3 regions of the Alteromonas sp. 4NH20-0104 genome follow, and region 3 is predicted to be linked to each of the others. Evidence: predicted binding sites of a transcription regulator. Region 3 holds the regulator's gene; each other region holds the start of a gene.

Region 1 (11,057 bases), on a different contig from region 3:
TCCATGGTAGCTGGCATTTGCGGTGGTGGCGTTACCGACAGCAGCGCCTGAGCATCGATTTGGCCTGAGGTATCGCCTTTGTGCGGTGCATAATAACCTGGGTGGATGCCCCCTGCGGCTAACCAGTAACGCAGTTCATAGTTATGCGTGGAAACCGGAAATACCATGCCCATTTTGAAAGGCTTACCGGCATTTTTATAGCTTTCCACTACCGGCTTTAAGTAGTCGGCTTTAATCGGATGTACCGGCTTGCCATTTTCAACCGGAATGTGTTTTTCCATCTCAGCCCAAACGTCATTAGAAACGGTGATCCCGTTACCGTTTAAATCCATGCTGAAAGCGGTAATAATGTGCGACTGGGTGCCAAAGCCAATGGTTGCGCCCAAGGGCTGACCGGCCAACATATGCGCACCATCTAACTGACCGTCAATAACGCGGTCAAGCAGCACTTTCCAGTTAGCCTGGGCTTCCAGCGTAACGTACAGACCTTCGTCTTCGAAATAGCCTTTTTCGTAAGCAATCGCCAGTGGTGCCATATCGGTGAGTTTGATAAAGCCAAACTTCAGCTCTTCTTTTTCTGGCCAGCCAATATCCTCAGCAGACACGGTAGTCACTGAGGCAGTAAATAATGACGCAACCAGTGTCAGCGAACCTGCCACCTGCTTTAACTTGTGTTTTACAGTCTTATGTAACATGTACTTTCCTTAAGCCAAAAAAAAACCCACCCGTTCGAAATGACATCGTCATTGTGAACGGGTGGGCTTCGTTGCCGTTTACCTCGCCTCGTTAGAAGACAGCAAGGTATTAATAAATTGTTTAGGTATAGCGCATACTAGTATTGCTAAAGAGAGTTATACACATTTAGTGCCAATATTTAATAACCATTAATTTCAACAACTTATAAATTTCGGTTATTTGTCGCCGAAATTCAGCGACTCATCGTAGTGCATTTTGTGCACTGTCAGTGCTCACTGTGAAAAGGCAATGCCTGCTTATGGCGCAATTGCCATAGTTCTGTTGCCCGCTGTTGGGCCTCTTGCTGGCTTAATTTTTCCAGTAACATCAGATACACCGCCAGCGAAGCAATCACGGCCTGCTGTGCATAACCGTGTTCCAGATCGCCCCGCCACACTGCTAACATCGTCTCAACTGAGAATTCGCGCTCTTTCATTGCCCAGCCATCCGCTTCGGGTAACGCCAGTTTGGTGGTGACACCACTATGGGTGTAATACAAATCTGTTGGTCTGTCGCGATTCACCTCAGGATCGCCGCCGTCACCACGAAACACCAGTGACTGCTGTTGCAAAAACGTCTCGTTGACTTTCGCATGACGTTCATCCAAATGCGTATGATAAACCCCCTGTACCGCAAAGGGCGCACTGCTTGGATTTAACAAACGGGCCAGGGTATTAGCACAGGACCGTAAGCCAAATAATTCACGCAATTTAATAATGCGATCAAGCTCGGGCAGGGCAATACCTAAATCCAGATAACAGGCATTCATGCTGTCCATGGTTTGCTGGGCATGTTGTACCGACGTTGCCAGTGGCAAGCCCAACTCTGCCAGAGCATGGCTGGCATAAAAGCGTTTTGAGCCGGGCTCACTGGCACCATGCAGGCACACCCGGTAGCCAACGCTTGCAAGTAATGCTGCGCTCAATAAATACCAGGGTAATTGCCGACGTTTACCGGCATAACAACCAATATCTACACTGGCTTGCATTGCGCTTAATTCGATGGGTAGTTTTCCGCGACAGGCTGCAATAAAACCGCATAGCTCTTCAACAGATTCTTCCTGCATGCGCAGCAGCATCAAAAAAGCGCCGGCTTGTTCCGGTGCGATGGATTGGTTTAGTAATTGAGAAAAGGCATCAAAGGCTTCAGCTTGCGTAAGATGCCGGGCGCCCCGCTGGCCTTTGCCGAGGGCTTTAATGTATTCGCTAAATGGCGCGTTGCTCATAGGTATGATGTAACAAATCGGCGGTGATGGGCTGACGGGCACAAACCACATGACCAATCACGGTAAGTGCCGGTCCTTCGATTGCCGCGTCGAGCACGCGTTGATAAATATCGCCGACGTTGCCAACGATAACCTGCTGTTGATTACAACACGCGTTTTCAATCACTGCAACGGGTAAGTTAGCATCGACACCGGCTTCTGTAAGACGCTGGGATAACAACGCCAAACGCTTCAGCCCCATATACACCACTGTGGTTTCACGCTCACTGCTTGCCGCAATGGCCTGCCAGTCTGCCTCTTTCGCCGGATCCTTAAACTGCGCGGTCATAAATCGCACAGACTGAGCAAAACGGCGGTCGGTTAATGGAATTCCGGTGTAAGCGGAAGCGCCGGACGCCGCCGTTATTCCGGGTACAATGGCAAACGGTATGCCCGCCTGATACAGGGCATCGGTTTCTTCGCTGGTGCGGGCAAAAATGGCCGGATCGCCGCCTTTTAAGCGCACTACCCGCTTACCCTGCAGACCCAGTTCAACCAGTCGCTGACAAATTTCTTCCTGTGGCACACTGTGCTTACCGCAACGTTTACCCACAAACTCCCGGGCCACATGGCGTGGAATACAATCGAGCACCGATTGATCCACCAGCCAGTCAAACAGCACCACGTCAGCTTGCTGTAATAATCGAAACGCTTTTAGTGTGAGCAGCTCTGCATCACCGGGGCCGGCACCAACGATAAACACTTCACCGTTTTTACGGCGGCGTTGCGCGGTTTTGCCACCCACAATTGAGTCGCCGTGGTCACCAAACAGGGCGGCACCCATGCGGGATACTTTCAACATCAACGGCATCATCAGTGTATTAAAGCGCATATTCATTGGTTGTTTCCTTATTCTGTTCTGTCGCTGCCGTTGTCGATGCAATCAAACCCGCCAATTCGGTTTTACACGAACCACAATTGGTACCGCATTGCAGCGCCTTGCCAAGCTCACTAACGGTGTTAGTGCCCTGACTAATGGCTTGCCTGATGGTCTTTTCACGCACGCCAAAGCAGCTACAAACCACTTTACCGAGGCGGAATTCTTCGTCTGGCTGTTGCTCTAACAAGCCGTTAATCTGTTCAGATGTGAGTGACTCACTGCTATACAGTGAGTCCAGCCAGTCGCGCGGTATATCGTTTGGCCGGTGGTTAATTAGCACGGCGAGAATGAGCTTTTCTTTGTGGGTAACTACAACACTTAACTGTTCAGGGCCTTGCTTGGTAGCCCACTGCGCATCTCGCGGTAAGCACGGCAGGATTTCGCTGAGCATTTCCTGTGGTGTACGCGGATCAGCCACATCTATGCTTTGTGCCACCGGCGTTGGCATCTTCAGAAAATAATAAGCCGCCGTTTGTAAACGCTGTACCAGTATCTCATCACCAAAGATTACGCCATAGCTCTGCATCTCCACCGGGCTTAATTTAATGGCGCCGTGTTTTAATTCTGGCTGACCAGATAGTGTATCGTTTGCACCGTTCAGCAGCGCGCCAACCCGGGCATGAGAACCCCAGGTAGCAGACCAGTGAAACGGCGCGAACACCTCGCCACGACGCTGTTTATCATCAATTTTTACCGGCAAAATGACGTCTATATCGCCAGCACAGGCAGCTTGAGCTTTGATCAGATCACCGTCTTTAACGGCAAGTGCTTGTGCATCCACAGGATGAATACTTAACCAGGGCCGGTCGATATGTTTAAGTAAGCGCGGCGCGTTACCAGTGCGGGTCATGGTGTGCCACTGGTCCCGCACGCGACCGGTGTTTAATACGAAAGGATATTCGGCGCTGGTTTGCTGTTCAGGTAAACGTGGCGTGATGGCCACAAAATTAGCTTTGCCGTTAGGCGTGTAAAAAGACCCGTCAGCAAACAGGCGCGCTGTCCCAATACGGTGGGTGTTACTCAGGGGCCATTGCTGCGGGCGCAGACTATCGTATTGTGCGATGCTTAAGTCGGCCAACGGGCCTAAATCCAGCGCACGGGTGCCGTTGTTGTTCGCTGCGGTCAGCGCACAATGCTCGGCAAAAATCTCGGCCGGATGCTGATAGGCAAAAGCCTCTTCAAAGCCCATTGCCCGGCCTACCATCGACACTATTTCCCAGTCGTGTTTGGCTTCCCCCATGGGTTCAACCAATCCGCGCTGACGGGAGATTCGACGCTCAGAATTAGTCACGGTACCGTTTTTCTCTGACCAACCCGTTGCTGGTAAAGCGATGTGAGCATAATTGAGGGTGTCAGTTTGTGCAGCCGTGTCTGACACGATGACCAGCTCACAGTTTTTTAGCGCGGCTTCCACTAAGGCCCGGTTTGGCATACTGGCTACCGGGTTGGTTGCCATGATCCAGAGGCATTTCACTTTGCCATCGGCCGCCGCCTGAAACATATCCACCGCCCGTAAACCGGGCTTAGTGATGAGATTCGGCGCCCGCCAGAATTCTTTAACCGTTGCATGGTGCTGAGGGTTATCGATATCCATATGCGCGGCCAGCATATTGGATAAACCACCCACCTCACGCCCTCCCATAGCATTGGGCTGACCGGTAATCGAAAACGGCCCACTGCCCTCTTTGCCGATTTTGCCCGAGGCTAAGTGGCAGTTGATAATGGCATTGCCTTTATCCACACCACTGGTTGACTGATTAATGCCCATAGAGAAAAACGTAATAACCCGGGGCAAGCTCGCAAACCAATTAAACAACAGCTCTATTTCAGCAACCGGTACATCACAGGTTTCAGCAACCTTCGCCACCGTCCACGCTGACGCTTCAGCCAACGCCTCGGCAAAGCCATTGGTTGAATTCTGGATAAACGTATCGTCCAGGGAGTTGTGATGGGCAAGATAATTCAGCAAGCCACAAAACAATACGGCATCGGTGCCTGGCTTAAGCGCCACATGTAAATCGGCCAGTGAACAGCTGTCGGTTTGTCTGGGATCCACTACCACTACTTTCATGTCCGGATTACGCAGTTTAGCCCGTTCGATGCGCTGGAATAATACCGGGTGCGTCCAGGCCGCGTTGCTGCCGGTCAGGATCAGTAGATCGGTATGCTCAAGGTCTTCGTAATTACACGGTACAATGTCTTCGCCAAAGGCCCGTTTGTGGGCCACCACCGCAGAAGACATACACAGCCGCGAGTTAGTATCGATATTCGCAGTACCAATAAAGCCTTTCATCAGCTTATTGGCCACGTAGTAATCTTCGGTAAGCAACTGACCTGAGCCATAAATCGCTACGGCATCCGGGCCATGTTGCTCAACAATACTTTTCATTCTGGCCGCAATGATCGACGTCGCTTCATCCCAGCTGGCCGGCTGGCCAAACACCACCGGTTTGAGTAAACGCTTATTGCCGTCCAGGGTTTCCAGCAGATGGGTGCCCTTGATACACAGGCGCCCAAAGTTGGCCGGATGTTCAGCGGACCCTTTCAGCTCGCTGAGACTGCCTGTCATGCCGCCGCTTTGCACCACATCCACACCACAACCCACACCGCAGTATGGACAAGTGGTTTGAACCAGTTTATTGGCTGGTTGGTGTTTAGTGGTTGTTTGCGGCAGCATGGCATTCATCTCATCACCCGTCATTAAAGTTCGATTAACACGCGCTCGTGTTCAACGCGCACCGGATAGGTGTTAACGCTGATATCATCGCGTTCCAGGCACGTTCCCGTAGCCAGATCGTAGTGCTCTTTATAAAGCGGTGACGCCACAACAATTTTATCGGTCAGCGTGCCGACGATACCGCGAGACAGCACATTGGCCTCACCAATGGGATCCCAGTTGCTGATAGCATAGAGGTTCTCCTCGCCGTCGAGCTGTACACTGAAAATCGCTACCTGCACATCGCCGATAAGCGCACACACACCACTGTTAGTGACCAGGTCATCCACATGACACACATCATGCCATTGAGCAATAATATTAGCCTGAGCCTGCATGATAATTCTCCTAAACGAGTTCTACGGGAATGGCTTTACCAGCCGAAAATTTTTCGGCCTTGGTGGCCGGACGAATCTGCTCGCGCTCAGTCACAAACTGGATATTGGTATCCGACTCATCACTGTTAACGAACTGACGAAAACGTTTTAATGCTTCAGGTGATTCAACGGTGGTTTTCCACTCGCACTGATAGGTATCGGCGATATGCTGCATCTGCGCTTCAAGCTCGTCACAAATGCCCAGCGAATCGTCAATCACCACGGATTTAAGATACTCCAGTCCACCCTCGAGGTTTTCCATCCACACCGATGTGCGTTGTAAACGGTCTGCCGTTTTTGTATAGAACATCAGCACACGGTCGATGTATTTGACCAGCGTGGCATCATCCAGATCGGTAGCGAATAAATCGGCGTGGCGCGGTTTCATCCCGCCGTTTCCGCATACGTAGAGGTTCCAGCCGTTTTCGGTGGCGATAATACCTATGTCCTTACCCTGCGCTTCAGCGCATTCACGGGTACAACCGGAGACAGCAAATTTGATTTTGTGCGGGGCGCGCAGGCCTTTGTAGCGATTTTCTAAATCAATGGCCTGACCAACGGAGTCCTGCACGCCATAACGACACCAGGTACTGCCTACACAGGACTTAACGGTACGCAGTGCCTTGGCATAGGCATGCCCGGTTTCAAACCCGCCGGCCACCAGCTCTTCCCAGATAGCCGGAAGCTGGTCTACGCGGGCACCAAACAGGTCGATACGCTGGCCACCGGTAATTTTAGTGTAAAGATTGTACCGTTTAGCCACATCGCCAAGCAGAATGAGTTTGTCGGGGGTAATTTCCCCGCCGGCCACCCGTGGCACAATGGAATAGGTACCGTCTTTCTGCATATTACCCAGATAGGTATCATTGGTGTCCTGCAGCGGCTGATGTGCTTTTGCCAGAATGTAATCGTTCCATACCGAGGCAAAAATCGATCCGGCAGCCGGTTTACAAATATCACACCCTAAGCCCTTGCCGTGTTTTTCCAACAGCTCTTCGAAGCTTTGGATCTTACCGACCTGGATGAGATGATAGAGCTCCTGACGAGAGTAGTTAAAGTGCTCACAAAGGGCTTTGGACACTTCTACGCCGCGTTTTTCCAGTTCGCTGTCGACGACGTTTTTCAGTAATGCTGCACAACCACCACAACCGGTAGCGGCTCTGGTATTCGATTTCACATCGCCCACAGAGCAGCAACCGCTGTCTATAGCTCCTACAATGTCACCTTTAGAAACGTTGTGGCACGAACAAATGGTAGCCGTGTCGCCCAGTGCATCGGCACCCAGCAATGGCTTTTCGCCTGCCGACGGCAGGATCAACGATTCAGGACTGTCCGGTAAAGCAATACTGTTAAGCGCATACTGCAACAATGTGTCGTAATCGCTGGTATCACCGATGAGCACCGCACCCAGCACCAGGGATTTGTTGGCATCCACCACTAACTTTTTATACACGCCTTCCGGTTGATTATGATAGGTATAGGACAATGCCCCCGGGGTACGGGCATGGGCATCGCCAATAGAGCCTACTTCCACACCCATAAGTTTCAGTTTGGTGCTCATGTCAAAGCCGGCAAACTCGCCTTCATTACCGATGATATCGGCGACGGCAGCGCGAGCCATGGCATAACCAGGTGCAACCAGACCATAAATTTTCTTATCCCACAGGGCACATTCGCCAATGGCATAAATGTTCTTATCAGTGGTTTTACACTGATTATCGATGACGATACCGCCACGTTCGCCGATAACTAACCCAAATTCGCGAGCCAACTGATCGCTGGGACGGATCCCGGCAGAAAACAACACCAGATCGGTTTCCAGGTGTGTACCATCAGAAAACTTCATGCGGTAGCGACAGGTTTCACCGGCTTCAATACATTCGGTGGCTTTCTGGGTATGCACCTGCACACCGAGCGCCTCAATTTTGTCTTTCAGTAGTTCACCGCCCATGGGATCGAGCTGTACCGCCATCAATTGCGGGGCAAATTCTACTACGTGAGTGTCAAGCCCGGCCTGCTTGAGCGCATTTGCCGCTTCCAGGCCTAACAGGCCACCACCCACAACAACACCCACTTTGCTTTGCGCGGCAGAAGCGCTGATGGCTTCTAAATCTTCAATGGTACGGTATACCAGGCAGTGTTCCTGTTCGTTACCAGGAATTGGCGGCACGAACGGGTAAGAACCGGTTGCCAGTACCAGGGTATCGTACTCATACGTCTCGCCTGATTTGGTTGTAACAACCTGCTTATCACGATCGATGTCGGTTACCCAGGCGTTGGTGACGGCATTCACGCCCCAGTCCTGATAGGTTTGCTCATCGGTCAGCGCCAGGTCAGCAGCGGTTTTACCAGAAAAATAAGAAGAGAGGTAAACACGGTCATAAGCCAGACGGCTTTCGCCACTTAATACCGTGATATGGCAGTTGTGCTCACTGTTAATCAGTTGCTCAACAAAGTGGTGACCCACCATACCATTACCAATAATAACGATGCGTTGTTGCCGTGATGAAATGTTCATTTCGTCTACCTTTTTTAAAGGCAAAAAAAAACCCACAACCATTCCTGGTTGTGGGCTTCGTTGCCTGTTTAAGCATTTGCTAATCTGTTTGTGTAGGCTCTTGTACTACGCTATTGCCTGGCCGCGTAACTGCTACAAGAGTCTCGATATGTTTACTAATACAAGTTAAGTGCCAACATTTATAATTAATAACTTCAATCACTTAGCTTTTTTAAAGCTCACCTGCCCCATACTGACACGCACCAAAACGAAGCAAAATCCTATTATTGGTGCATCGCACTGTCTACTTTAGGGTGCGTCGAACAACAGCACCAGCAATACAATGACCGTAATAGCCAGAATGCCAGAGATACCCTGCCATACCCGAACCGGATGACGTTCCATTAAGGGTAGCGTGCGCCCGTACGCCGGATTAGGATGATGCAGGTCATAAACAAATTCCGACAAACTTTCGTAGCGTTTGCCAGCCTGAGGATGACAGGCACGTTTTATGGTGGCATCCAGCCACGCGGGCAACGATACATTGCGCTGATTTAAGCTGATGTAGCGCAGTTTGAGCAACCCTGCATAACTGGTCTTTTTGGCCACACCGGCATCATAGGGATACTCCCCCGACAACAGGTAATACAGTAATACCGCTAAAGAGAACTGCTCGGCGCGCTCATCAGGCCACAGGCCAACGAAATACTCTGGCGCAGCAAACAGCAAGTCACCGGGAATAAACAGTTGCTCCGTAGCCATTAAAAAGTTGTGTCCGGAAATGCTTGCCGCGCCAAAATCAATCAATGTGAGACTATTGTTTTCGCCTACCAGCACGTTTTCCGGACGAATATCCTGATGCAATATACCCTGCCGGTGCAGCGCAGTTAAAGCGCCGGATAATTGCGTAGCCCAGTCTCTGAGTAACATTAAATCAGGGGTGCCATTATCATCACGCCACTGCCGCAGACTAATGCCCGGGCAGTATGTCAGCACAACGTAAAAGCAGCTACGGGAAAACGTCTCACTGACGCCAGAAAGTAATTGCGGGTGACTCACCCGCTTAGCCACCCACTCCTCTTTGATCATTTCATCCAGAAAGCCGCTGTTATCCTGCATCGACACGGCAGGCACTTTAAGCACCACTTGCTCATTTGAGTGGTTATGACGGGCAAGGTATACGCTACTGCGCTCGGTATTGCTGAGCTGCTTTTCCACACGCCAGTCGTCAATGAAGCTCCCGACGCTCAGCGGGCTCTGTACAAATGGCAGGTAACCGGATGACTCATAACTCACCGGCACCGACTGATGAATAGAAGTAACGTTAACCGCGGCTATGGTCAGGTTATCATTACAACCGAAATCCAGGGCCATATTAGCAACCTGTTCACAGCCCTTATTTAAGTCGGTGTCATCTTGTTGCAAAACGGCTAACCAGTCTTCGACGCTAAGCGTTTCGGCGATGCCGTCGGTCATCACCACAAAGGTATCGCCGGGCAACATATCCCTGACACTAATATCGACTTTTAAATCGGGTTTAATACCCAGTGCGTTGCTGAGGTAATGATGGCCGCCCTCACCTTGCTGACGATGATCTTCGGTACACAGTTGGGCCTGATGCTGACGCACATGATAAATACGGCTGTCACCGCAGTGCAGCAAGATGGCTTTATCACCCTGCAGAAGCACGGCACTAAAAGTACACACGTAGCCCTTATCCGGGTTCTCCCGATAAGGGCTAAGCTGTGACTTGATATACAAGCGGGTGTTGACTGTTCGCAGGACCAGCTCAGCGGCGCGCGCCGGAGACCAGACATCGGCAGTCATCAGGTAATCGCGAACAAACTCATTAATTGCCAGTTCGCTGGCGTATTGACTCACCTGACTACTGCTTATGCCATCTGCAACAGCGGCTATCACACCACGATGCTGCAAACGCGAAAAATCAGGCACTGTCACAGCATGACAGTCCTGATTAATGTTTTTTATTCCTTTGCCGGAGAATGCTCCCCAGCGTACTTCAGGCATATAAACTTAGACTTTATCGTTGACCTTCGCTGCTGGGACGGCTTTATTAGTACCACCGGTAGCCAGTACACGCTTAGGGGCAGTTTTAACGTGCGTTGAGTAAAGTGTCAGGCCGGTGAACGCTAAACCACCTACCAGGTTACCTAATGCTGTTGGGATCTCGTTCCAGATAAAGTAATCCATCACTGAAAACTCACCACCCATGATCAGGCCAAATGGGAACAGGAACATGTTAACCACTGAGTGTTCAAAACCCATAAAGAAGAACAGCATGATAGGCATCCACATCGCTAGTACTTTACCGCTAACGTGAGTAGAAATCATTGCGCCTACCACACCCAGCGACACCATCCAGTTACACAGCATACCGCGAATAAAAATGGTAAACCAACCTGCCGTACCGAACTCGGCATAACCCAGCGTCCGTGCTTCACCAATGCCCGCTACCTTCGTCGCGATAGCGCCACCGTCAGTGTTATAGCCCATGGTAAAGATAAAAGACATCATAAAGGCAACAGTGAGCGCGCCGGCAAAGTTACCCACGAACACCAGCCCCCAGT
Region 2 (11,057 bases), on a different contig from region 3:
TAGGTACGGTAATGTAAATATCGGCAGTTTTGGGCTCACCCATGGGCTGGTCGATACATGGCCAGAAGATATCGCAACCTTCGCCCTGTACTGCGGTAGCCAGCCAGGGTGCGCCGTCTGGGGTTTTATCCCACATTACACCGCCGTCCCAGGGCGCGTTGGGCGGCGTGCGGGGATGACCATGATATTTCACCTGAACCGACACCGGAAAACTCACTTCATTAGCCGGGGTAATAACCAGTTCGCCCTGTTCATTGGTGTAGCGTTGCGGGCTGATTCTTTCGCCATTAAGCCACACACCGTCGATAGTGAACACGCTGTCCAGGTCGACTGATACCGCTTTGGCTGGTTGTGCGGCTTGCAGGGTCAGAATGGTGTTACCAAAGAGCTGCTCCTTATCGAAATCAAAAGCGAAATGCAGCTCTGCATGCTCAACAGTGACGCCTTGCTGATAGCGCGGGATTTGCCCGCCGCTTTTCAGGGTGTAGGCGGTTGATAAGTTCTGCGGTGTTGCCGATTGAGAAGTACTGGAGGGCGGTGGGGCACTGCAGGCACTAAGGATAACTGCAGTTGAAAGTAAAAGGCCTTGTAAGGCACGGATACAATCCATGTGTGAGCTCCGGATGATCTGTCGTTGTTATTGTTACTGCGATTATAGCGCTAAACGACATGAAATCCTGATGTGGCGCTTATATTGAACGTGTTTTTACGGCGTTAAACGAAAAGAGTGGCAATGCCACTCTTTTTATCTGTACCTGAATGGCTTATTCGAATAACTCACCGCGTAAATCTTCTAATGTGCTATGAGTATGTTCTTTAAGTAACTTTTTCACCAGTTTAGGTTCTTTGTTCATCCACGCAGCATAAATTTCTTCATGTTCGCGGTAGGCGTCGGCCTCACGATCGGGTGGCTCAAGGTGCTTACGAACGTAACGTTCAGACAGCAGGTGGATCTTGAACAGCAGTTCCTGCGTGATTTTGCGGCCGGCGGGGGCCGACAGCGCCAAATGAAACTCCCGGTTGACGGTAACCGCTTCGGGCGATATTTCATTAGCCATGCTTTGCAGACGTTTAAAAATCTCGGAAACCTTGGCTTTATCTTCCTCGGTGGCTTTTTTACAGCCCTGGGCAGCCGCTTCAGGTTCCAGCGTGGTCCGCAGATGAAACACATCTTCGGCTTCGGCCAGGCTGAGTGGGCGAACAATAAATCCGCGGTTTGGGTGAGAAACTAATAAACCGTCTTGTTCCAGCCGGGTGAGTGCTTCACGCAGCGGGATCTTACTTACTCCCAGATCCTGGGAGAGGGCGTCCTGACGAATGGGTTTTGCCGGGAACATATCGTTGGCAAGGATACGCTCACGAATAATCTCGTAAGCTTGTTCCGACAAAGTTTTAACCACAATTGACATGTATAAATGACTCCTTAACAGAAGTTTGGTATTTCGTTATTTTGATATTTTTTTATTATTGTAGCGATAGTCTGACCGATTCTAGCGGTAGACTTCATGTCATACAGTATACTATCTGAGCTATGGCGGATAGCTACGGGTGGTTTGAATGCTTTCTTTTTGCACAGTTGTGAACGTTAAAGTTTGTTTTGAACGGGTTTTAAAATCAAAAAAACTATTTTTAATATCGGCAGGCGATTAATTTGCGCAGCAATAAGGTAGGCTGAGAGAACTCAGAGCGCCCGAACCTGCCGTTAGAAATTGAATTTAAGGTGTTAAATTAGCCAGTTAGCCTCTTTCCATGGGGCTGTTAACAATCTCATCAAACAGGTCCTGACTGATATATTGAGGGCGATAGGTGCCATTGTTAGTCAGGATTTGACTGTAAAAAGCGCGTAAATGATTGCGTGAACCTTTGAGCAGGTTGCCGTAAACCAGGTCGATGTCGGGATTATCCATCACATCGTTGCCTAAGCGCATGAGATCGTAAATATCCAGCTCCTCTACCTGCGCCCCCACATACAGCGCTTCCAGAATAGAAACAGAGCCACTTTCTGTTAATACAGTATAAAGGTAACTAAACTCAGTGTTGCTGAATGCGCCGGTGGCGTTGTTGGTGACCGGATCGGTTAACTGGTATCGTTCGAGCAATGCCAGGACCGCCTCGGTATGAGTGAGTTCGCTGTTGGCAATGTTACTGAATATCAGCAGGCCGTGTTGGTTATATAAGGTGGTGTACACGTCATGAGCGAGTTTTTCTTCTTCTCGCATCATTAACAGGCCTTCTTCCTCCAGTGCGGTCAGGGTACCTAACGGGTATGTATTCAGTTGGTTACGAAGCTGACTAAGGTTAAATGTGGACAGGCCATCATTATTGACTGTAAACGTGTTTGGCCCCTGATTGTTGCCATCGCCACAGCCAGCTGTGAATAAAGCCATACCCATTAGTATAAAAAGTAAAAAACGGTACATAGTCTCTGCTCCTGAACCATGAGGCTCCTACAGCGCCTCTTCAATAAGCAGATAGCAAGCTTGGTGCCTACTTTTTAGTATATTTTACTATTTGAAATATAAGCTTTTTATTCTAAGCGAGGGCGGCTTTGGTCAGCGTTGACAGTAATTGCCTGAGGCACTGACAACTCTGACACAGCCTGACTCATCAGCCGTCGCTGATAAACTTGTCGCCGAGTAAGTTTGCGCCCATATAACCCACTTTTACGAAGATCAGCGCGCCTTCCTCACCCGTAAAAGGGGTATGCTGACTGTATCTTGGATTGCGGATCCAACTGCCTGCCGGATAACTGCCATGTTCGTCGTTGAAGACCCCGTTAAGGACCAGTATTTCCTCGCCGCCCGGATGAACGTGCCCGCCAAACCGGGTGTCAGGCGCCCATTTAACCAGCGCAGTGCTGACGCCGTTGTGTTCATGCAATGGCATTACACTAAGCCCTTCAACCTGGCCGGGAAGCCATGCTGCCTGATGTGTATTGATGGTGAGATGTTCGGAATCGTCTTGTGCAAACTGCCAGAGCTTAACCAGAATGGTACATCCGGCTGCTGAGAATGGCGTGTGTGCACTGCCTGGGGGATTGCGCAGATAGGTACCGGCAGGGTAATCGCCGTGCTCATCACTGAAAGTGCCGCTTAAAACATAGATCTCCTCACCGCCATCGTGGGTGTGGCCACTGTAACCGGCGCCCGCGTCGTAACGGACTATGCTGGTAGCTCGGGCTACCTCACCACCGGCGCGGTCCAGCATCATGCGGCTAACGCCGTTAAGCGGAGAAGGGATAAATTCGTACTCTTCGGGTTGAATAACCACTCGCTGACTAAAATCACTGTTTATTTGCATGGTTGATATTGCTCGGTCCAGGGGCGTTGGAGGATTGTACGTACGAATGGGTGAAAAGCTCAACTCATTGCGACATCTGCTTGTTTAAGATAGATTTATATAAATTATAATTTATTGGTTCGGCAACTATTTTGCCCAGCAGGACGGTATTTTGACACACCCTGATATGCTTTCTGTTCTTCCCATTGTTGTAACGCTTGCGTTGGCTTTGTATACCAAGCATGTGGTGATTGGTTTGTTTGGCGGGGTGGTCACCGCGGTGATTTTACTCACCGGCTGGCATCCGCTGAATGTAATGGCGGAGCTGATCAAGACCCATTTAGTGGGCACACTCACCGATAGTTACAATGCCGGAGTGATTGTGTTGATGGTGTTTATTGGTGGCTTTGTGGCCCTGATGGAGAAGTCTGGTGGCGGGCCGGCTTTTGCCAGTAAAATGATTGGGGTGATCGCCAGTAAGGCTAAAGCGCAAATAGCAGCCTGGTGTGGCGGTATCTTTATCTTCTATTCAGATTTAGGCACGCCGCTGATTATTGGGCCGGTATTTCGACCATTGTTTGAGAAGCTTCAGGTGTCGCGGGAAAAACTGGCATTTATTATCGACTCCACGGCCTCGCCCGTAGCCATTCTGGTGCCCTTCATTGGGTGGGGGATATACATTATGGGCTTGTTACAAAAGGAGTTCGAACAGGCCGGTAAATCCCTCGATAGCTGGCAGGTGTTTATTGCTGTTATTCCCTATCAGTTTTATGCCTTACTGGCGATTGCCGTGATCCCGTTGCTGGTGTTTCTTAAAGCCGATATTGGCGCCATGGCAAAAACTGAAATAAAGGCGGCGAAAGTGCCAGTATCGGCTAACCCGAAAGAAGAAAACAGGAATAAGGTGCAGGCCTTTACCCATAAAAATGCCCGCGCCAGCTTTGTGTTTTTGCCACTGTTAGTTATGGCGCTGGTATTGCTCTTTATGCTGGTGCCATTGGGGTTTCCGTTTTCCAGTGTGCCGGGCTCAGTATTTCGGGCCGCCCTTGCCAGTGCCTATTTTCTGGCGGCGTGCACGCTGATTGGACTAATGGCCTGGTATAAGGTTCGTTCTGGCTTGGAGGGCGTTACGCTGTATTTGCAGGGCATGAGCGGCATGATGCAGGTGATCATTGTACTGGTGTTGGCCTGGACATTGAGTTCCCTGGGCCACGAGTTGGGTACGGCTGCCTACATTGCTGAACAGGCGCAACGGGGGTTTCCGGCCTGGTTACTGCCGCTGGTAGCCTTTTTGCTGTCGGCGGTTATTTCCTTTGCGACCGGTTCTTCCTGGGGCACCTTTGCTATTATGTTGCCCTTGGTGATCCCAACCGCCTTTGCCATTGATGCCGCATTATTAGTGAGCATTGGGGCGGTATTATCCGGCGGATTATTTGGCGATCACTGCTCGCCCATATCGGAAACCACAATATTGTCGGCTACGGGGGCTAGCTGCCGTCAGTACGACCATTTTAAAACTCAGCTACCTTACGCACTAATGAACGGTGGCATTGCGGTTGTGGCGTTTGCTATTGCCGGCTGGGTGACCAGTCCGCTGATTTTTGTTGGCGCACTGATGGTTCAGCTGATAGTGCTTACTGTACTGAAGCGCGTTACGTGAATGACGGACATAAAAAAAGCTGACCGAAGTCAGCTTTTTTCGTATTAACTAGCTATTACTTTTTACGGCGTAAGCGAAGTCCGATAGCTGCCAGACCTAACAGTAACAGAGCGTTGCTACCAGGGCTTGAAGCAAGAACAGGACGCTGGCTCAAACCAACAACAATGTTGTCGAACTCACCGGCTACACCAGAAGTGTTGATCACCAGGCGGTCAAACTGTTCGGCGAATGAGAAATCGATATTCACATAAACGTTTGAACCAGGGTTTGTTTGGTTACCTGCGCTGCCACCCAGGGCATTAAGCAGGCTATTACCTGTAATGCTAGAAACCAGGTTTCCGCCAGAGTAGAAATTAAAATCGTTGTAACGGTCTACCGAACCCCAGTAGAAGCCTAGATAGGTAATACCTGTGTCTGCGTTGGCTGCCAGTAACTGACTATAGTCAAAGGTAAAGCTCGCAGAACCGCTGCCGTTATTGGTCAGGTAGGCGAAACATGTATCATCGTTTGCAGGTGCAGCTGCTACGTTAGAGACAGAGCCCTGACGAACACCAACGTTACTGCTTGGAGGCGTTACCAAAACGCCAGCAGGACCGCCGTTTACACTGTTTACTGCACAATCCTGATCAAAACCTGGATCGTTATAAGCAGTAGAGCCCGGGAAACCAGAAAAATTGGTATCCTGGTCGAATGTTTCAATGAAGTAACCTGGCAAACCACCGGTTACTGGATCGATATACTGGCTGGTTAAGCCAGAGCTATCAGTTGCTGCATCGTAGGAGAAAGAGATAGATGCGGCGTTAGCTGATAATGAACCGAAAACTAATGCGCCACCGATTGATACAACCTTAGCGACTTGGCTCAACTTTTTCATTTTATGGTCCTTAAAGGCAGGAGAATTCAAAATACACTGAATGTATAGCCATTATCATGCCAACTTAATATTTTATACTAATTTCAATGGCTTGGGGTTTTTCATCTGTTTTCCTAAACAGTCACCTGTAAAAAAAATTGACATGGTTAGGTTGTTTTTTGAGCGGTTTGGTAATTGTTCGTAAGTTACTTCGGGTCACAATAGACATGTTAGCTCGTTAAGATTTGCTTATTATGACTCGGATGTAATGTAAAAGCCGGCCGTCAGGTTAGTTAAGAAAAATGAGAGGCTGTCTCCCAGTTTTTGTTGGCTAAATAGAGCCGTAAAAAACTCTGTTTGTCTCTTTTCGCTCGCTCAGCCGCTCCTGGTACTACCCAGCCTGCAAATTTTCATATGAAAATTTAATGTTAATTTTTAATCCCGTTCTAAAAATAATCCTCCATCTTTAAAATAAAACCCAAATTCAAAAATTGCATGAATAATATAGGATAATTTTGACAATAGTCATATTCAGTCAATATCAATCATAAAATAATGATTAAAATATGTTGGCTATGATTGGTTTTTGGTTTAATTGTTTAAATAATGTTAATTGCTTGGTGGTGCGGTGTTTACATTTGCCCGGAAAAGCAAGGCGCAGTAACTGATGGTCAATAATAAAAAAATGAAGACCAGCTATGTGGTTTCCCCAGAGCCCTGAAGTTTCGCTACTGGGAAGCTGTTGATGATAAAGACTCAACTCATAGTGAGAAAAAATATGGTTGCGAATGAAGTAAATGAATTGCCTAATGCATTTCGGGTAAGAAAAGTGGTGGCTGCAATGTGTCTGGCAGGCATGATGTCATCCCCAATTGTTGGTGCACAGGAGAATAACAACGCACAAAACAGTGAAGAGGAAGAGGTAGAAAATATTGTTGTCACCGGTGTGTTTTCAGCTAAATCGCTGGAGCAGGTTCCGGTAGCTCTGTCTGTGATTAGTGGTGAAGAGTTAGAACAACAAATTCCGTCGAGCGCATCAGATATTTTAAAAAATGTTCCGGGTGTATTTGTTAACTCTGCACTGGGTGAAATTCGTAACGTGGTGTTTTCCCGGTGCGTATCGGCCAACTCGTTAGATGGCGCAAGTGGTTACTATTACGTATCCATGCAGGAAAACTCAGTACCGGTAGAACTGATGACCACCACTAATTTGACTATTTCTCGCGCCCTGATTTGATGTTGGATCACGTGGAGTCGCTGCGAGGCGGCACCGCCAGTGTGACCGGCGCAAATGCCCCTGGTGGGGTATTTAACTATATTATGCGCACGGTAAATCCTTTGATAAAACGCAGATCCAGGCCCGTTATGGGTTGGAGGGCGATAATAACCCGTATAAGCGGCTGGACTTTTATACCGGTGGCGAGCTATCGGAAGACACTTACTATGCGGTGGGTGGTTTTTATCGTAAGGCCAAAGGTGCACGCCATCCGGGCTATGATCTGAACTATGGTGGTCAGATACGGGCCAATATTCTGCATGAGTACGATGGTGGCCGGGTACAGGTTAATGCCAAATACTTAAACGACCATAACGGCTGGTTTGAATTTATTCCATCAACCAACTTTAGCGATCCGCGTCCGGCTACTGGTTTTAGTACCACCAGTTCGGTATTACCGCCGGCGAATCCTCACACCTTTACTAATCCCGATGGCAGCACCGGGTCCTGGGACGGTTCTGATCTGATCCACTCCAAAGAGAAAAGTGTCAATCTGGACTGGCGTCATGACTTACCCAATGATTTTAGTTTGAACACCTGGCTGGGCTATGCGCAAAAATCAACGGAATGGAACACCGGGGCTGTAATCTCACCAATGAACCTGACCGATATGTTTGCTGGCATTCTACCGGGTTCCTTTGGCTTGCCGGGGGAAACCGTTTACAGCTATCAGGATAGTGGCGCAGAAGCGGCGCGCGTAGCCTCTGCCACTGGCTTTGATCGCACGGTGGTTTCGAGCAACCTGCCATCGCCAACCTTATTTGATGGCGCGGGTGTGTTTACGCAGTTCGCAATGTATCAACTGTATGAAACCGATGAGGTGTTCTTTAAATCTGTGCTGAATAAAGAAGCCGGTAATCACAGCCTGGCATTTGGTATTGAGTTATCTAAAGGCGATATCGATAATACAGGGGGCTCTGGTGGTGCCGGTGTTGCGACGTTGGAAGAACAGCCTCGTATGCTGGATATTACTCACATTTTACCGGATGGCACAGAGCTGATTGTCACCGACCCGGCCGGGTTTGGTGCGCACGCTAATGCGTTCTCTTCGGGGGTAAAATATCAGGGAAGTCAGAAACAGATGTCACTTTTCGTGGGTGATACCTGGTACGTGAATGATGAAATCACTATTGATGCGGCGGTACGTTATGAAAAAATTAACTACGACGCAAAGAACACGGCTGTTAACCGCAATGTGCCCGCCTCGGCCTACAATGGTGGCGGTGGTGCGGACGGCAATCCTGCAACGCTTTACGACAATCAGGCTAACGAAACTATTGAGCTGAATGTGGAGCGTGATTACGACTACTTTGCTTATACGGGCTCAGTGACCTATCAATGGTCGGCGGATGTGAGTACCTACGTGCGCTATTCAAATTCTAAGAAAGCGCCGGATATGGGCTCTGTAGTGTTACTGGATACTCCGTTCAGGGTTGATAATGAGTTTGCCCAGCCACAAAAAATTGAGCAGATGGAAATCGGTATTAAGTACCTTTCAGATAACTGGAATATTGCTTTATTCCCGTTTTATAGTGGCCTGACCAACGTAGGCGCTATTCAACAGTTTACCGATGAGTTTGGCCGTAACTACCTCACGCCCACGCGTTTCGGTGAAGTAACAACCTATGGTTTGGAGGCCGATGTTGACTGGGAAATTACGTCTTCGTTACGAGTACGTTCAGCATTAACTTTACAAACCGCCGAAGCATCTGGATTTGGCTTGTGGGCGCCTAATGATCCAGGCGCCGATGACGATGTGTATACGGTTGGCCCGGATACTGACGCCGACAACGTGCCAAATGTGATGTTCAGAGGCACTATAACCTGGGATGCCAGCGATGATATTCAGACCTATCTGACGTCCAGTTACATGGGGGATCGCCCGGCTAACCGTCAGGGCGCCTGGGACTTACCTGCCTACTGGATGTTTGATGCTGGTGTTACCTGGAATGTGAACGACAACTGGAAGGTGCAAGGGCAGATCCGCAACCTGTTTGATGAAGCCGGCGTAATGTCGTGGGCGGCTCCGGGAGGCTTCCTGGCATCTCTCGACCGTCAGAGCGTTTCGCAGGAGTCTATTGCGGCCAATCCAAATGCCATATTTGGTGTGGCTTACGACCAACCCCGTTCCTACTGGGTTACCGCTACATATACTTTCTAACCTCAAGAAGCTGCCAACCGGCAGCTTTTTTCTTTTACAGGAATTATTATGAAATCAGTATTCTCTGCGATGTTGTTATCGCTCATGGTATTTAGCTTGCCCACAGGAGCACAGGAGCACAAGAGCACAGGAAGCGGTTACAGCGGCTGAAGATCACCGTTTATTATTACAAAGCGACGACCCACAACTGGCTGCCAATAAGCAACTAGTTTATGACTTCTGGCGGGAAGTGTTTGAAGGCGGGCATCTGGAGCTTGCTGATAAATACCTTACCGAGTCTTACATTCAGCATAACCCCAACGTGCCAAGTGGCAGGCAGAGCTTTGTAGACTTCTTTAGTCAGTTCACTACCGCAAAACCCATAAAGGAAACGGTGGAAATGCCGCTGGTATCCATTGTTGCCGAAAAGGATTGGGTTATTCTTACGTTTGTGCAGGATGTGAAAGAGCCTGAAGGCAAAAACAGTGCTTACACCACCACGTGGTTTGATATGTTTCGCATTGAAGATGGGAAAATTGCTGAACACTGGGATCCGGCCAGAAAGATGCCGTAGCCACTGGCAAAAGCCGGGAACATCAAAAACGGTGGAAATTGCGCGAAATGGTGGCCCCACCCTGACTCGAACAGGGGACCTAACGATTATGAGTCGTGTGCTCTAACCAACTGAGCTATAGGGCCATTGTGCGGTAAACGCTATTGAACACCTGGTTGAAATACCAAGCGCGCGCAAGTATAAGCAGTTTTTCCGGGCTTGTCACCCCATGTTGGGATTACTTGATGTTTTCTTATACTGAACAATACTAAAAATAACGATCTGTAGAAGCCTGAACCTGATCAGATTTGCTGAATCCAGTGAGCAACGCCATAGCTTAGTGCAAATATACTAATAGTCTGCTATCTTTCAGCTACTTATAGATAAATACGTCTTGGTTCGGCATTTGAATTGGGAGATAACAATGACTGAAAAACCCTATTTGGTCAGTGGCCGCAACACATTAATCCATAAAATTCGTAAATTTGATCTACTGATACTAAACGGCAATGACGACCCGGCAGTAGTGGTGAATTACAAGGGCATTAAGGAATATTCGGGCAAGATCCCGGAAAACAAACGCGAAGCCAAAATGATGGATATAGAGCTGGTGGATGCTACCAGTAGCGAAGTATTCGGCGATGAAAAAACGCTGATTTTTGTGCAAACCCTTAACGGCAAAGAATACAAAATTGATTATTCTAAAGCCGGTACCTCGATGTTTATTCGCGTTCATCAGGACAGCATTTTTTAAGCGCCTGCATAACACTGTTGGTAGGCTTGTGATGGCAACCTACCAAACCGCTTTCGTATGTTAAGGCTACTCTGTTTCTCCTCTCTATGAGCCCGGCGCTACCCTAGATTTCCCCAACGGTGGGGATCCAGCGTATTAAATCCCTTAATTGGCTTTTTTTTGCCCTTGAGCTGCACGTATTCAGGTGCGTAGATAGTGAACTGGCAAATATCTTTGGGCGTGGTTTCCGATGGATTGAGTTCAATGGCGATGCCTGCCTGATTTAACCCTTCGGCTACCAGTTCTGAACAGAACCAGCGATTGCTCTTTTTACGGTTGTAGGTGATCCAGTTAAACCAGCGGTGATCGTCAAACACATCGATAGCCGCACCAAACAATTGCCAGATGTCATAATCCTTGCCCAGTTCGCCGGCCAGAAAATCGTGAAAGCCATGCCAGTTGTTCTGCAATTGCTGCTTGGCAGCATCATGCAGGGGGAGCCACCATACCTCGCCTTTGTAGTGCTTTATTCGTTCTTCCACATAGTTGTGCATTACCCCTTT
Region 3 (11,057 bases):
TCAATATCTTTAATGTCCATGACTCTCCGGCAGTATCTATAGTTTTTACCCGACCGGCAATACGTCGTCGAGTTCGCTGATTTTTGCCAATTTAAGCATTTTTTCCGGCAGGTTGCACAAAGTAATTTTGACCCCTTGTGCTTTTCCCTCACGAATGGCGTTAAGGGTCCACGCCAGGCCAGCGCTATCGACTCGCTGAACATCCTGAAAGTCGAGTTCGCAGTGTTTAGCAGCGCGCAAGCGCTGCTGGTCACTATTGCTCAGCGACGACCACCACTCCTGACTCAGGGTCTGGCTGTCTAAAGCGCCATTGAGTTTGATGGTTTGTTTGTCGGTCACTATTCACTGGCCTCACGGGTGCTGCCGTCTAGAGATTTCAGCTCGATAGGCTTGGCAATACGCTCACGCATAAGCTCGATGACTTTTTCGATGCCTTCGGTGCGCATAACCGGCTCATATTGCTTAATTTCGTTCTGCAACATGCTGATGCCCTCGGCAACCATGTCGTAGGCCTTCCACTCTTTATCTTTTTTCCGCACTTTGAAAGCCACTTTGATATCCGGGCGTTGGCCATCGCGGATAAGCGCGCGTACGGTTACCGTTTTATCACCATCAAAATCCTGCGGTGGCGAAAACAGCACTTCCTGATCATCGTAATAGCTCAGTGCATCGGCATAACTGGTTACCAGATACTGACGAAACACCCGAATGTATTCGATTAACGTTTCGCGGTCGGTTTTCTTCATATCGAAATATTTGCCCAGCACTTTAAACGCACTGTACTGGTAATCGATATAAGGCAGCAGTTCCTGATCCATAATGTCACGAAGAATTTCCGGATTTGCGGCAATTTCCTGCTTTGATGACTTAATACGCTCAAAGGTACGGTTACCCACCTGTTCCACCATTTTATAGGGGTCCTGGCTATTGACCTCGGGCAAGGCATCCTGGGCACTCACTGGCGCTACCACCATAAGCACTAAGGTAAAAAATGCGGCTAATTTTGCTTTCAACTTCTCTCTCCTAACCTGACAACGCAAGACTTATTAATAAAGACCGGCTTGTTGTCACTATTCTTCACTATTGCGGCTGAACAGGAACTGACCAATCAGTTCTTCCAGCACTAACGCTGAACTGGTGTCCTCGATATAGTCACCTTCAGCCAGGTTCTCAACCCCATCAATGGTAAAACCGGGTTCAAAACCAACATATTGTTCACCGAGTAATCCCGAGGTCAGAATTGACGCTGAACTGGTTTCCGGAAACTCGTTGTATTCACTCTGGATAGTTAACTCAACAACCGGGCTGTAGTCATCCTTATCCAGTTTGATGGCATTCACCCGCCCAATGGTAACGCCGCCCACTTTAACCGGTGAACGCACTTTCAACCCACCAATGTTTTCAAACTTGGCATACAGGGTGTAGGTATCACCATCAGTGATCACCGTTTGATTAGCGACTTTTAACGCCAGCAGTAACAAGGCGGCAACTGTCATTAAGACAAAAACACCTACCATTAATTCCGTTTTATAACGATTCATCGTACCCAGCCCCCTTTATTCAATACCAAACATCAGGGCGGTGAGCACGAAGTCCAACCCTAATACTGCCAATGACGAAAACACCACGGTTTGTGTGGTTGCCTGACTGATACCTTCCGAGGTTGGTATCGAATCATATCCTTTAAATATGGCAATCCAGGTCACAACCAGGGCAAAGACGAGGCTTTTTATGACCCCATTTATGACATCTTTGTCCCAATCGACGGTTGCCTGCATAATTGACCAGTAACTGCCGGCATCTACGCCCAGCCAGTCAACGCCAACCAAATGGCCGCCAAGTATGCCTACTGCAGAGAAAATCAGCGCCAGCATAGGCATGGCTATCATGCCAGCCCAAAAACGGGGGGCCACTACCCGGCGCAGCGGATCAACCGCCATCATTTCCAAACTGCTTAATTGCTCAGTAGCCTTCATCAGGCCAATTTCAGCGGTTAACGCTGAACCGGCGCGACCGGCAAATAATAATGCTGTTACCACAGGGCCCAGTTCACGAAGCAGCGAAAGGGCAACCATAGGACCCAGGCTGCCTTCTGCACCATAGTCGGTGAGAATGGTATAACCCTGTAACGCCATGACCATGCCAATAAACAGGCCTGATACAATTATAATTGCCAGCGACTGCACGCCCACTACATATAATTGACGAATAGTCAGCGGAATATTTTTCAGACTTGGCGCTGCAAATAGCGCCCCGAATATCATGAGTCCCGCGCGACCCGTGGCGGCTAACCGTTCCAGAGTGTGGCGACCGGTTTGTTGTATCCAGTTCAATCGCTTTCTCCTAAAAATGCTGCGCGCAAATCGTCTGCCGGATAATGAAACGGCACCGGTCCATCAGCCTTACCCTGCAGAAACTGCTGTACCAGTTCAGAATCACTGCCTTTAATTTGCTCGGCCGACCCTTCGCCAATCACCCGCTGGTCGGCGAGAATATAGATATAATCAGCAATGGTCAGTACCTCGGTCACATCATGGGTAACCACGATACTCGTGAGGTTGAGCGCGTCGTTGAGCTCACGAATAAGCTTCACCAGCACCCCCATGGAAATCGGATCCTGACCAGCAAAGGGCTCATCGTACATAATAAGCTCCGGATCCAACGCGATTGCCCTGGCCAGGGCCGCCCGCCGGGCCATTCCACCGGATAATTCACTGGGCATCATTTGTGCCGCACCGCGCAGGCCTACCGCCTGCAATTTCAGCGCAACGATGGTAGCAATGATAGATTCAGATAAGCTGGTGTGCTCTCGCAATGGAAAAGCAACATTATCGAACACGGTCATATCGGTGAACAACGCGCCGCTTTGAAACAGCATGCTCATGCGGCGACGATTTTGATAAAGCGTTTTGCGGCCCATTGCCGGGATCGATTGACCGTCGAAGGTAATGTCACCGCTGTCGGGAATCAGTTGCCCGCCAATCAGCCTGAGCAACGTCGTTTTACCTATTCCGCTGGGGCCCATCACGGCAGTAATTTTGCCTTTTGGCACGCGCAGGGATATGCCGTCATAAATAACGCGCTCCCCACGGGAAAAGGTCATATTTTTTACGTCGACTAGATAGTCCATGTTACTTTGCATTTCCTGTGCAGGCCTAAGCCCTGGAAGCCCGGTGAAACCACCCGGCTACGGTTTATTTTTACCGCGTTCATTGTATGACGGTTTGCGTATTCTGCCTAAACCGAAAAAGTTACAATTTATATCACGAACGCTATTGCAGGATACAGCCTGCCAGCCAAGTATATTAGATTTATATTATCCGCTAATTATGACCGAATTACCGTTTTAATTAACGAATAGCATTGTTCTATGGGGTAGAATAAACCCTGAATCTTCGCTGAAGCGGCTATTGCTTACTGTGCGGCGGATTCTACCATAGTATAAGTTAATTACATACATTCATGTAGGTATATTTAATAACCAGTTAATCAAAGTCTTCAATCTAAATAATAATCAAAGACTTGCTCACCAGCGCTAGTTATACACGCAGTTAACTCTGTGACACTCTACACAAGCAGACGTTCCATGACGATTGGACTTAGGCCCAGAAAAACTCCCTCTTTAGCCATTAAAACGCCCAACGGGTCGAGAAAGTTCATTTAGCCGATGTGCACCTCCTACAGGTAATAAGACCGGACTGACGCATTTTTCTGTCAGCCTAAACATAGGAATAAGCGCATTTTTTTGCGAGAATACCACTTTCGATGGAAGCAGGTTTTGGTGTGATACTTCAGGTAGCTATTTTTCTGGCCGGACTCGCGGTACTAAGCTGGAGTGCCGACAAATTTGTTTATGGCGCATCGGCTTTGGCTAAGAACATCGGTATATCGCCTATGATGATTGGCCTGACGATAGTAGCCATGGGCTCTTCAGCGCCGGAAATTGTGGTGTCTGCCGTCGCGTCTATCAACGGCAATCCGAACACCGCAGTAGGCAATGCCCTGGGCTCCAACATTACCAATATCGGATTAGTACTCGGTATTACTGCCCTTATTAAACCTTTACTGGTGTCGTCCAGCACCCTGAAACGGGAATTCCCCTTGTTAATGGTGATCAACGTGATTGCCGTGTATTTCCTGTATGACGGCGAACTCACCTCGATTGAGGGCGTTATTCTTATTCTGCTGTTTATTTTTGTGCTGGCCGGTATGGCCTGGATCTCGCTACTGGTAGACAAAGGCGATCCGCTGATGAATGAAACCAGGGATGAAATTCCCACAGCAGTGGAAAATTCCCATGCGGTGATGTGGATTGGCTTAGGGTTAGTCCTGTTGCCGTTAAGTGCCCACTTTATGGTAGACTCCGCCGTTCATATCGCCCGTTACTTCGGCATGAGTGATTTGGTCATTGGCTTAACCATTATTGCACTGGGTACCAGCCTGCCCGAACTGGCCGCCAGTGTGGCCGGGGTGATGAAGGGCGAAGACGATCTCGCCCTGGGTAATGTAATTGGCTCGAATATCTTTAATTTGCTGGCGGTGCTTGGCATGCCGGGGCTCCTCGCGCCGGGCTTACTCGACGAAAATGCCGCCCACCGTGACGCACTGGTGATGCTGGGACTGACCCTGCTATTATTAGTGTTTAGTTTTAATTTCCGTGGGACACGACGAATCAACCGTGTCGAAGCAGTCCTGCTAGTGGGCTGCTACCTGGTTTATCAGTATTGGTTATTTGCCTAATGACATCACAACAACAATCTTCCTTTATCGAGTCGGCCAAGCGCGTTGTCAGCATCGAGCAAGCCGCGATAGCAGCCCTTGCGGAACGCTTTGATGAGCGTTTCATTCAAGCGTGTGAACTGCTGAAAAACTGTCAGGGTAAGGTCGTGGTCAGTGGCATGGGGAAATCCGGTCATGTGGGCAATAAAATCGCCGCTACCCTTGCCAGCACGGGCACCCCGGCTTTTTTTATGCACCCGGGCGAAGCGAACCACGGCGATCTGGGCATGCTTGGCGCAAACGATGTCCTGCTGGCCATTTCAAATTCCGGCGAAACCGGTGAACTGCTCAACCTGTTACCTGTGGTGAAGCGTCTCAATGTTCCGGTCATTGCCATGACAAACCGTACCGACAGCACCCTGGGCAAACATGCCGACGTGGTACTCGACATTGGCGTTGAACAGGAAGCCTGCACGCTGGGCCTGGCGCCAACCACCAGTACCACGGTGACCCTGGTGATGGGTGATGCCCTCGCGGTAGCCTTACTCGATGCCAATGGTTTTACCTCTGACGATTTCGCTCTGTCTCACCCCGGCGGCAGTCTGGGCCGCAAATTATTGCTCACGGTGGCCGACATAATGTTAAGCGGTGACGAAATTCCGTTGGTGCCGGAACAGGCAACCGTGTCTGAGGCCCTGCTGGAAATTTCCCGCAAGGGGCTGGGGCTTACCGGTATTACCGACCGTCAGCAAAAGCTGTTGGGCGTGTTCACCGATGGCGATTTACGCCGATTGCTGGATGCCCGGGTAGATATTCATAACACCCGGATGGAAGAGGTAATGACCCGCGGCTGTAAAACCTCCCACGGCGAAGACCTCGCCGTTGAAGCACTTAATTTAATGGAACAATATAAAATTAGCGCGCTGTTAGTCGTAGATGAAAACAATCAGCCGGTAGGTGCCTTTAACATGCACATGCTGTTAAAAGCGGGAGTATTGTAATGAGTACGGTAAAAACGCTGTATACTGATTTGCCTGAGGCGTTTTTCCAACAGCTTAAAGGCATCAGGCTGCTGGTTTGTGACGTGGATGGCGTGTTCTCTGACGGGCGCATTTATCTGGGTAATCAGGGCGAAGAATTAAAAGCATTTCATACCCGCGACGGCTATGGCGTTAAGGCTCTGGTTAATGCTGGCATTGAAGTGGCGGTGATTACCGGCCGGCGTTCAGTTATTGTTAAGGACCGTATGACATCATTAAAGGTGTCGCATATTATTCAGGGTGAAGAAAACAAAGCCGACGCGCTGGCTGCTCTCATCAGCTCATTAGGGCTTACCAGAGAACAGGTGGCAGCGATTGGCGATGATATGCCGGATACCGGTATGTTTAACCACAGCGCAGTTAACATTGCGGTACAGGATGCGCATCCTCAGGTGATTCAACAAGCCAACTGGATCACCACCCTGCCCGGTGGTTTCGGCGCGGTCAGAGAAGTGTGCGACACGCTGCTGCAGGCCAACGATGCTTTACAGGGTATTTTAGGGGCCAGTGTATGAATAAAGTAGGTTTGAGCATTGCCAGTCTGTTTATCCTGGCGTCATTGCTGTACCTGCCCGGCTATCTGGCCGAAGATCCGGTTGTCGCACCGGATCAGGATGTGCTGGCGATTACCCCCAGTTATAAAGCCCGCAACCTGACCACCACGTTATACAATGAACAGGGTCAGCGTGTGCACGAAGTGTTTTCGTCAACCATGGAAAACTACGAGCAACTGGGGTTCGTCCTGTTTTTAGCGCCCCAGTACACTATTTATCAGGAGTCTGGCGAACCGCCCTGGCAAGTAGTCGCCGACGAAGGCACGTTGTATGATAACAACATGATACAACTGGAAAATAACGTAGTGATTGTGAGTAAAAACCAGGCTGACTTTGTGCAGCGTGTAACCACAGACTACCTTGAGATAGATTTGGACCAACAAACCATGGTGTCTGACGCCAGGGTGGAAATTTCGGGGCCTGATTTCCTGATATTTAGTAACGGACTTCGCGCCAACCTATTGAATAAAACTTATGAGTTGAATCAACATGTGCAAACGACTTATTCCCCTGCTAACTAGTCTGACGCTGGCCATCTCGCCGGCGCTGGTACTGGCAGCCAAGTCAGATTTCAAGAAAGACATTGAAGTGTTTTCTGAATCACAGTTTCTGGATGGTAAGAATAAAAAGTCCATTCTGATTGATAACGTCCAGGTTACTCAGGGCACATTAAGCATTCAGGCCGACCGCGTTGAAGTTGAAGCAGGCGGCGGTAAAGGCAAAGAAATCTTTATTGCTACCGGTAAGCCGGCGGTATACAGCCAGACCTTAGACGATGGCCGGGTGGTCGAAGCCCGGGCATTCGAAATTCGTTATGAAGTGGCTAACCGCACGATTTCTTTATCCGGCGATGCTGAGTTAAACCAGAATACCAGTGTGGTAAAAGGCGAAACGATTGTTTACGACATGGACAAGGAACAACTGAAAGCCACCGGTGATGGCAGCGGCAGTGAAGATGGCCGGGTACGCACCGTTTTCAGTCTGGAAGACATTGAAGCCGTGCGCGACGAAAACAAGGCCAATGGCAGCGAAGACGACCAACAGGACAACCAAGACGAATGACCACCCTCACCGCCAAACACTTAGCCAAGTCGTATAAGTCCCGGCAGGTAGTTAGGGATGTCAGCGTTGAAGTTTCTGCCGGCCAGATTGTTGGCTTGCTCGGTCCCAATGGGGCCGGTAAAACCACCACCTTCTACATGATTGTGGGTCTGGTAGCACTGGATAAAGGCGATATCCGCATCGACGATATGGATTTAACCCGCCAGCCCATGCACGAGCGCGCCCGTAATGGCATTGGTTATTTACCTCAGGAAGCGTCTATTTTCAGAAAGTTAAGTGTTTTTGACAATATCATGGCAATATTGCAGACGCGCAAAGACTTAAATTCTGCCGAACAGCAAAATGAAGCCGATGCCCTACTTGATGAATTTAATATTAACCATATACGTAATAGTACCGGGATGAGTTTGTCGGGTGGTGAGCGGCGCCGGGTGGAAATTGCCAGGGCGCTGGCCGCTAATCCGAAATTTATTTTGCTTGATGAACCCTTTGCAGGAGTTGACCCAATTTCGGTTAATGATATAAAGAAGATCATACAACATCTTCGTGATCGTGGAATTGGTATTTTGATTACCGACCACAACGTCCGGGAAACCCTCGACGTCTGTGAGAAAGCCTACATTGTGAGTCAGGGTGAATTAATCGCTCAGGGCACCGCGGAACAGGTTTTAAGTAATCAAAAGGTCAAGGATGTATACCTGGGTGAGCAATTCAGGCTATAGTTAGATACATAAAGACAACAAATTTTGTCCCTATCAATAACAAGCAAGGCGTTAAGAACAGAAGTAGATGAAACCATCTTTACAGCTCAAATTTAGTCAACAACTTACTATGACGCCACAATTGCAGCAGGCGATTAAACTGCTGCAACTTTCGACCCTGGATTTACAACTGGAAATCCAGGAAGCACTCGATTCAAATCCGTTACTGGAAGTTGATGACACCAGCGATAACGACACCATTGAGAAAAGTAAACTCGATGCCGAAGCGGATGCCGCAGCAACAGCCAGCACCGACACCAGCATGGATACCAACGAGGCGCTCGAGAAAAACGAGCTGCCTGATGAACTGCCTATCGACAGTACCTGGGACGAGTATTACTCGGCGTCTTCTGCACCTGCACCAGGGCCGGCGTCTTCTGATGATGAACAAATTTTTCAGGGTGAAACCACCGACAACATTCAGGATCACCTGCTGTGGCAGATGCGCCTCACCCCCTTTAGCGATGTAGACCGCGCCATAGCCATTGCCATTATCGATTCCATTGATGAATCCGGTTATTTAACCGTTACGGTTGAAGATATCCTGCAGAGCGTCAATACTGAAGATATGGAAGAGCCCGTAGAAGTTGATGAAATTGAATGCGTGCTCAAGCGTATTCAGATGTTCGACCCGATTGGTTCAGGCTCACGTACCCCGCAGGAGTGTCTACTGGTTCAGCTCAAACAATTTGCTCCCGAAACGCCCTGGCTTAAGGAAGCAATGATTCTTATTGAAGACTATGCTGATTTGCTTGGCAGCAAAGATTATCGCACGCTGATGCGTAAATCGCGGCTCAAAGAAGATGATTTGCGTGAAGCCATGCGTTTACTGCAAACCCTGAATCCTCGTCCTGGCAGCGCACTTATCACGCAGGAATCTGAATATGTGATCCCCGACGTGTCAGTCACCAAAAAGAAAGGCCGTTGGGTAGTTGAACTGAACCCCGACAGCCTGCCAAAACTGAGCGTAAACCAGCAGTATGCAGCCATGAGCAGACAAGCCCGTAACAGCTCAGACTCGCAGTTTATTCGCTCCCACATGCAGGAAGCAAAGTGGTTCATTAAGAGCCTCGAATCGCGCAATGAAACATTGCTCAAAGTAGCTAACTGTATTGTGCAGCAACAAATGGGCTTTTTTGAGCACGGCCCGGAAATGATGAAGCCTATGGTCCTCAACGACGTAGCCGAAATGGTCGATATGCATGAATCCACCATTTCGCGGGTAACTACCCAAAAGTACATGCATACGCCCCGCGGTATCTTTGAACTGAAATACTTCTTCTCCAGCCACGTAGCCACCGAGTCTGGCGGAGAATGTTCCTCTACCGCTATCCGCGCACTGATTAAAAAACTGGTTGCCGCCGAGAAGCCCAGTAAACCACTAAGCGACAGTAAAATTGCTCAATTGTTGGCCGAACAAGGTATTAAAGTTGCCCGGCGAACAATAGCAAAATACCGGGAATCTTTGTCGATTCCACCGTCTAACCAACGCAAGAGCCTTATTTAGGCCGAAATATAAGGAAGACGAACTATGCAAATAAATCTTACAGGTCATCACATCGAGATAACCGATTCTTTGCGTAATTATGTTGATACCAAGTTTAGTAAACTGGAGCGCCACTTTGATCACATATCCAATGTGCATGTGATCCTCAACGTGGAAAAGCTTTCTCAAAAAGCCGAAGCCACGATGCATTTAAGTGGTGCGGAAGTATTTGCGTCGTCAGAAAATCAAGATATGTATGCCGCGATAGATAGTATGGTCGACAAACTGGATCGTCAGGTAATCAAGCATAAGGAAAAGCTTAAAAAGCACTAGGCCCCAAATAACCTTATGAATATTCAAGCCTTAGTTAGCCTGGATCGCACTAAATGTGCGGTCCAGTGCAACAGTAAAAAACGAATTTTAGAAATTATCAGCGACATTGCTGCCGAAACCAACGCTGAAATTCAAAAAGAAGATGCCCTGAATGCACTGCTAAGCCGGGAAAAAATGGGCAGCACTGGCATCGGCAATGGCATTGCCTTACCCCATGGCAGACTGGCTAACCTATCCAAGGTTACGGCCGTTGTGGTAACCACTACCCCAGCCATCGCATTCGACGCCATTGATGATAAACCGGTCGATATCTTTTTTGCCATTCTGGTCCCTGAAACCCAAACCGAAGGTCATTTGCAGACACTGGCTACCATCGCCGGCAAGCTGAGCCAGAAAAGTATTGTAAAAACCATCCGTAACGCCGAATCGAAGGAACAGGTTATCGCCGCTCTGTGCGACGAGGCTGCACAATAGTCCGGCAGGGAGTCTGACAACATATGAAACTTATTATTATCAGCGGGCGCTCCGGCTCCGGCAAATCGGTTGCGCTAAGAGCCCTGGAAGATTTGGGCTACTACTGCGTTGATAACATTCCGGTTAATCTGCTCCCAACGTTAACCCATACGGTGGTTGACGAATACGACCAGGTGGCGGTGAGTATAGATGTTCGCAACCTGCCTAAAGATCCCGACGAACTGGTAGAGATCCTTGATTATCTGCCTTCGTCCTGGTCGATGACCATTGTCTATCTGGATGCCAGCGACGACATGCTGGTAAAACGCTTTAGCGAAACCCGCCGCCTGCATCCGCTGGCAAAACTGAACAAGTCACTGGCCGATGCCATTCTGGCAGAAAAAGAGCTGTTAGCACCCATTGTAGAGCGTGCTGATTTGTATATCGACACCGACCACCTGTCGATTCATCAGCTGGCTGAGCTTATCCGTGAACGGATTTTGGGTAAGAAAAGCTCCCGACTGGTACTGGTGTTTGAGTCATTTGGCTTTAAGCACGGTATTCCCAAAGACGCCGACTATGTATTCGATGTCCGCTTTTTACCTAACCCGCACTGGGAGCCTGACTTAAAACATTTAACCGGTCTGGA

What was found. The regulator sigma-54, encoded in region 3, starts transcription at its own class of promoters, with help from an activator protein. The targets are predictions, from matches to a motif close to GTTGGCACGNNNNTNGNNT.
Region 1: the regulator sigma-54 is predicted to act here: its motif matches at 8,649-8,667, upstream of nirB (nitrite reductase large subunit NirB).
Region 2: the regulator sigma-54 is predicted to act here: its motif matches at 5,859-5,877, upstream of AC27IB_RS20770 (Npun_F0296 family exosortase-dependent surface protein).

Annotation. Positions count from the first base shown of each region.
Region 1 is NZ_BAAJLP010000012.1:106,870-117,926, reverse strand. It holds gene AC27IB_RS10740 (CmpA/NrtA family ABC transporter substrate-binding protein) at 1-695, opposite strand, end outside; gene AC27IB_RS10735 (glycosyl transferase family protein) at 962-1,960, opposite strand; gene cobA (uroporphyrinogen-III C-methyltransferase) at 1,941-2,837, opposite strand; gene AC27IB_RS10725 ((2Fe-2S)-binding protein) at 2,821-3,270, opposite strand; partial or broken gene AC27IB_RS10720 (molybdopterin dinucleotide binding domain-containing protein) at 3,445-3,759, opposite strand; partial or broken gene AC27IB_RS10715 (molybdopterin-dependent oxidoreductase) at 4,090-5,556, opposite strand; gene nirD (nitrite reductase small subunit NirD) at 5,580-5,933, opposite strand; gene nirB (nitrite reductase large subunit NirB) at 5,944-8,490, opposite strand; gene AC27IB_RS10700 (bifunctional protein-serine/threonine kinase/phosphatase) at 8,779-10,497, opposite strand; gene AC27IB_RS10695 (formate/nitrite transporter family protein) at 10,504-11,057, opposite strand, start outside.
Region 2 is NZ_BAAJLP010000037.1:36,403-47,459, forward strand. It holds gene AC27IB_RS20745 (M1 family metallopeptidase) at 1-610, opposite strand, end outside; gene AC27IB_RS20750 (GntR family transcriptional regulator) at 765-1,409, opposite strand; gene AC27IB_RS20755 (DUF2202 domain-containing protein) at 1,737-2,420, opposite strand; gene AC27IB_RS20760 (cupin domain-containing protein) at 2,608-3,300, opposite strand; gene AC27IB_RS20765 (Na+/H+ antiporter NhaC family protein) at 3,452-4,939, shown strand; gene AC27IB_RS20770 (Npun_F0296 family exosortase-dependent surface protein) at 4,995-5,813, opposite strand; gene AC27IB_RS20775 (TonB-dependent receptor plug domain-containing protein) at 6,571-7,029, shown strand; gene AC27IB_RS20780 (TonB-dependent receptor domain-containing protein) at 7,163-9,229, shown strand; gene AC27IB_RS20785 (nuclear transport factor 2 family protein) at 9,417-9,782, shown strand; tRNA gene AC27IB_RS20790 (tRNA-Ile) at 9,831-9,907, opposite strand; gene AC27IB_RS20795 (hypothetical protein) at 10,186-10,515, shown strand; gene AC27IB_RS20800 (C40 family peptidase) at 10,614-11,057, opposite strand, start outside.
Region 3 is NZ_BAAJLP010000033.1:3,609-14,665, forward strand. It holds gene AC27IB_RS19365 (BolA family protein) at 1-20, opposite strand, end outside; gene AC27IB_RS19370 (STAS domain-containing protein) at 46-339, opposite strand; gene AC27IB_RS19375 (MlaC/ttg2D family ABC transporter substrate-binding protein) at 339-1,013, opposite strand; gene mlaD (outer membrane lipid asymmetry maintenance protein MlaD) at 1,071-1,541, opposite strand; gene mlaE (lipid asymmetry maintenance ABC transporter permease subunit MlaE) at 1,557-2,333, opposite strand; gene mlaF (phospholipid ABC transporter ATP-binding protein MlaF) at 2,330-3,130, opposite strand; gene AC27IB_RS19395 (calcium/sodium antiporter) at 3,784-4,740, shown strand; gene AC27IB_RS19400 (KpsF/GutQ family sugar-phosphate isomerase) at 4,740-5,720, shown strand; gene kdsC (3-deoxy-manno-octulosonate-8-phosphatase KdsC) at 5,720-6,274, shown strand; gene lptC (LPS export ABC transporter periplasmic protein LptC) at 6,271-6,834, shown strand; gene lptA (lipopolysaccharide transport periplasmic protein LptA) at 6,803-7,375, shown strand; gene lptB (LPS export ABC transporter ATP-binding protein) at 7,372-8,097, shown strand; gene AC27IB_RS19425 (RNA polymerase factor sigma-54) at 8,165-9,643, shown strand; gene hpf (ribosome hibernation promoting factor) at 9,668-9,955, shown strand; gene ptsN (PTS IIA-like nitrogen regulatory protein PtsN) at 9,971-10,429, shown strand; gene rapZ (RNase adapter RapZ) at 10,453-11,057, shown strand, end outside.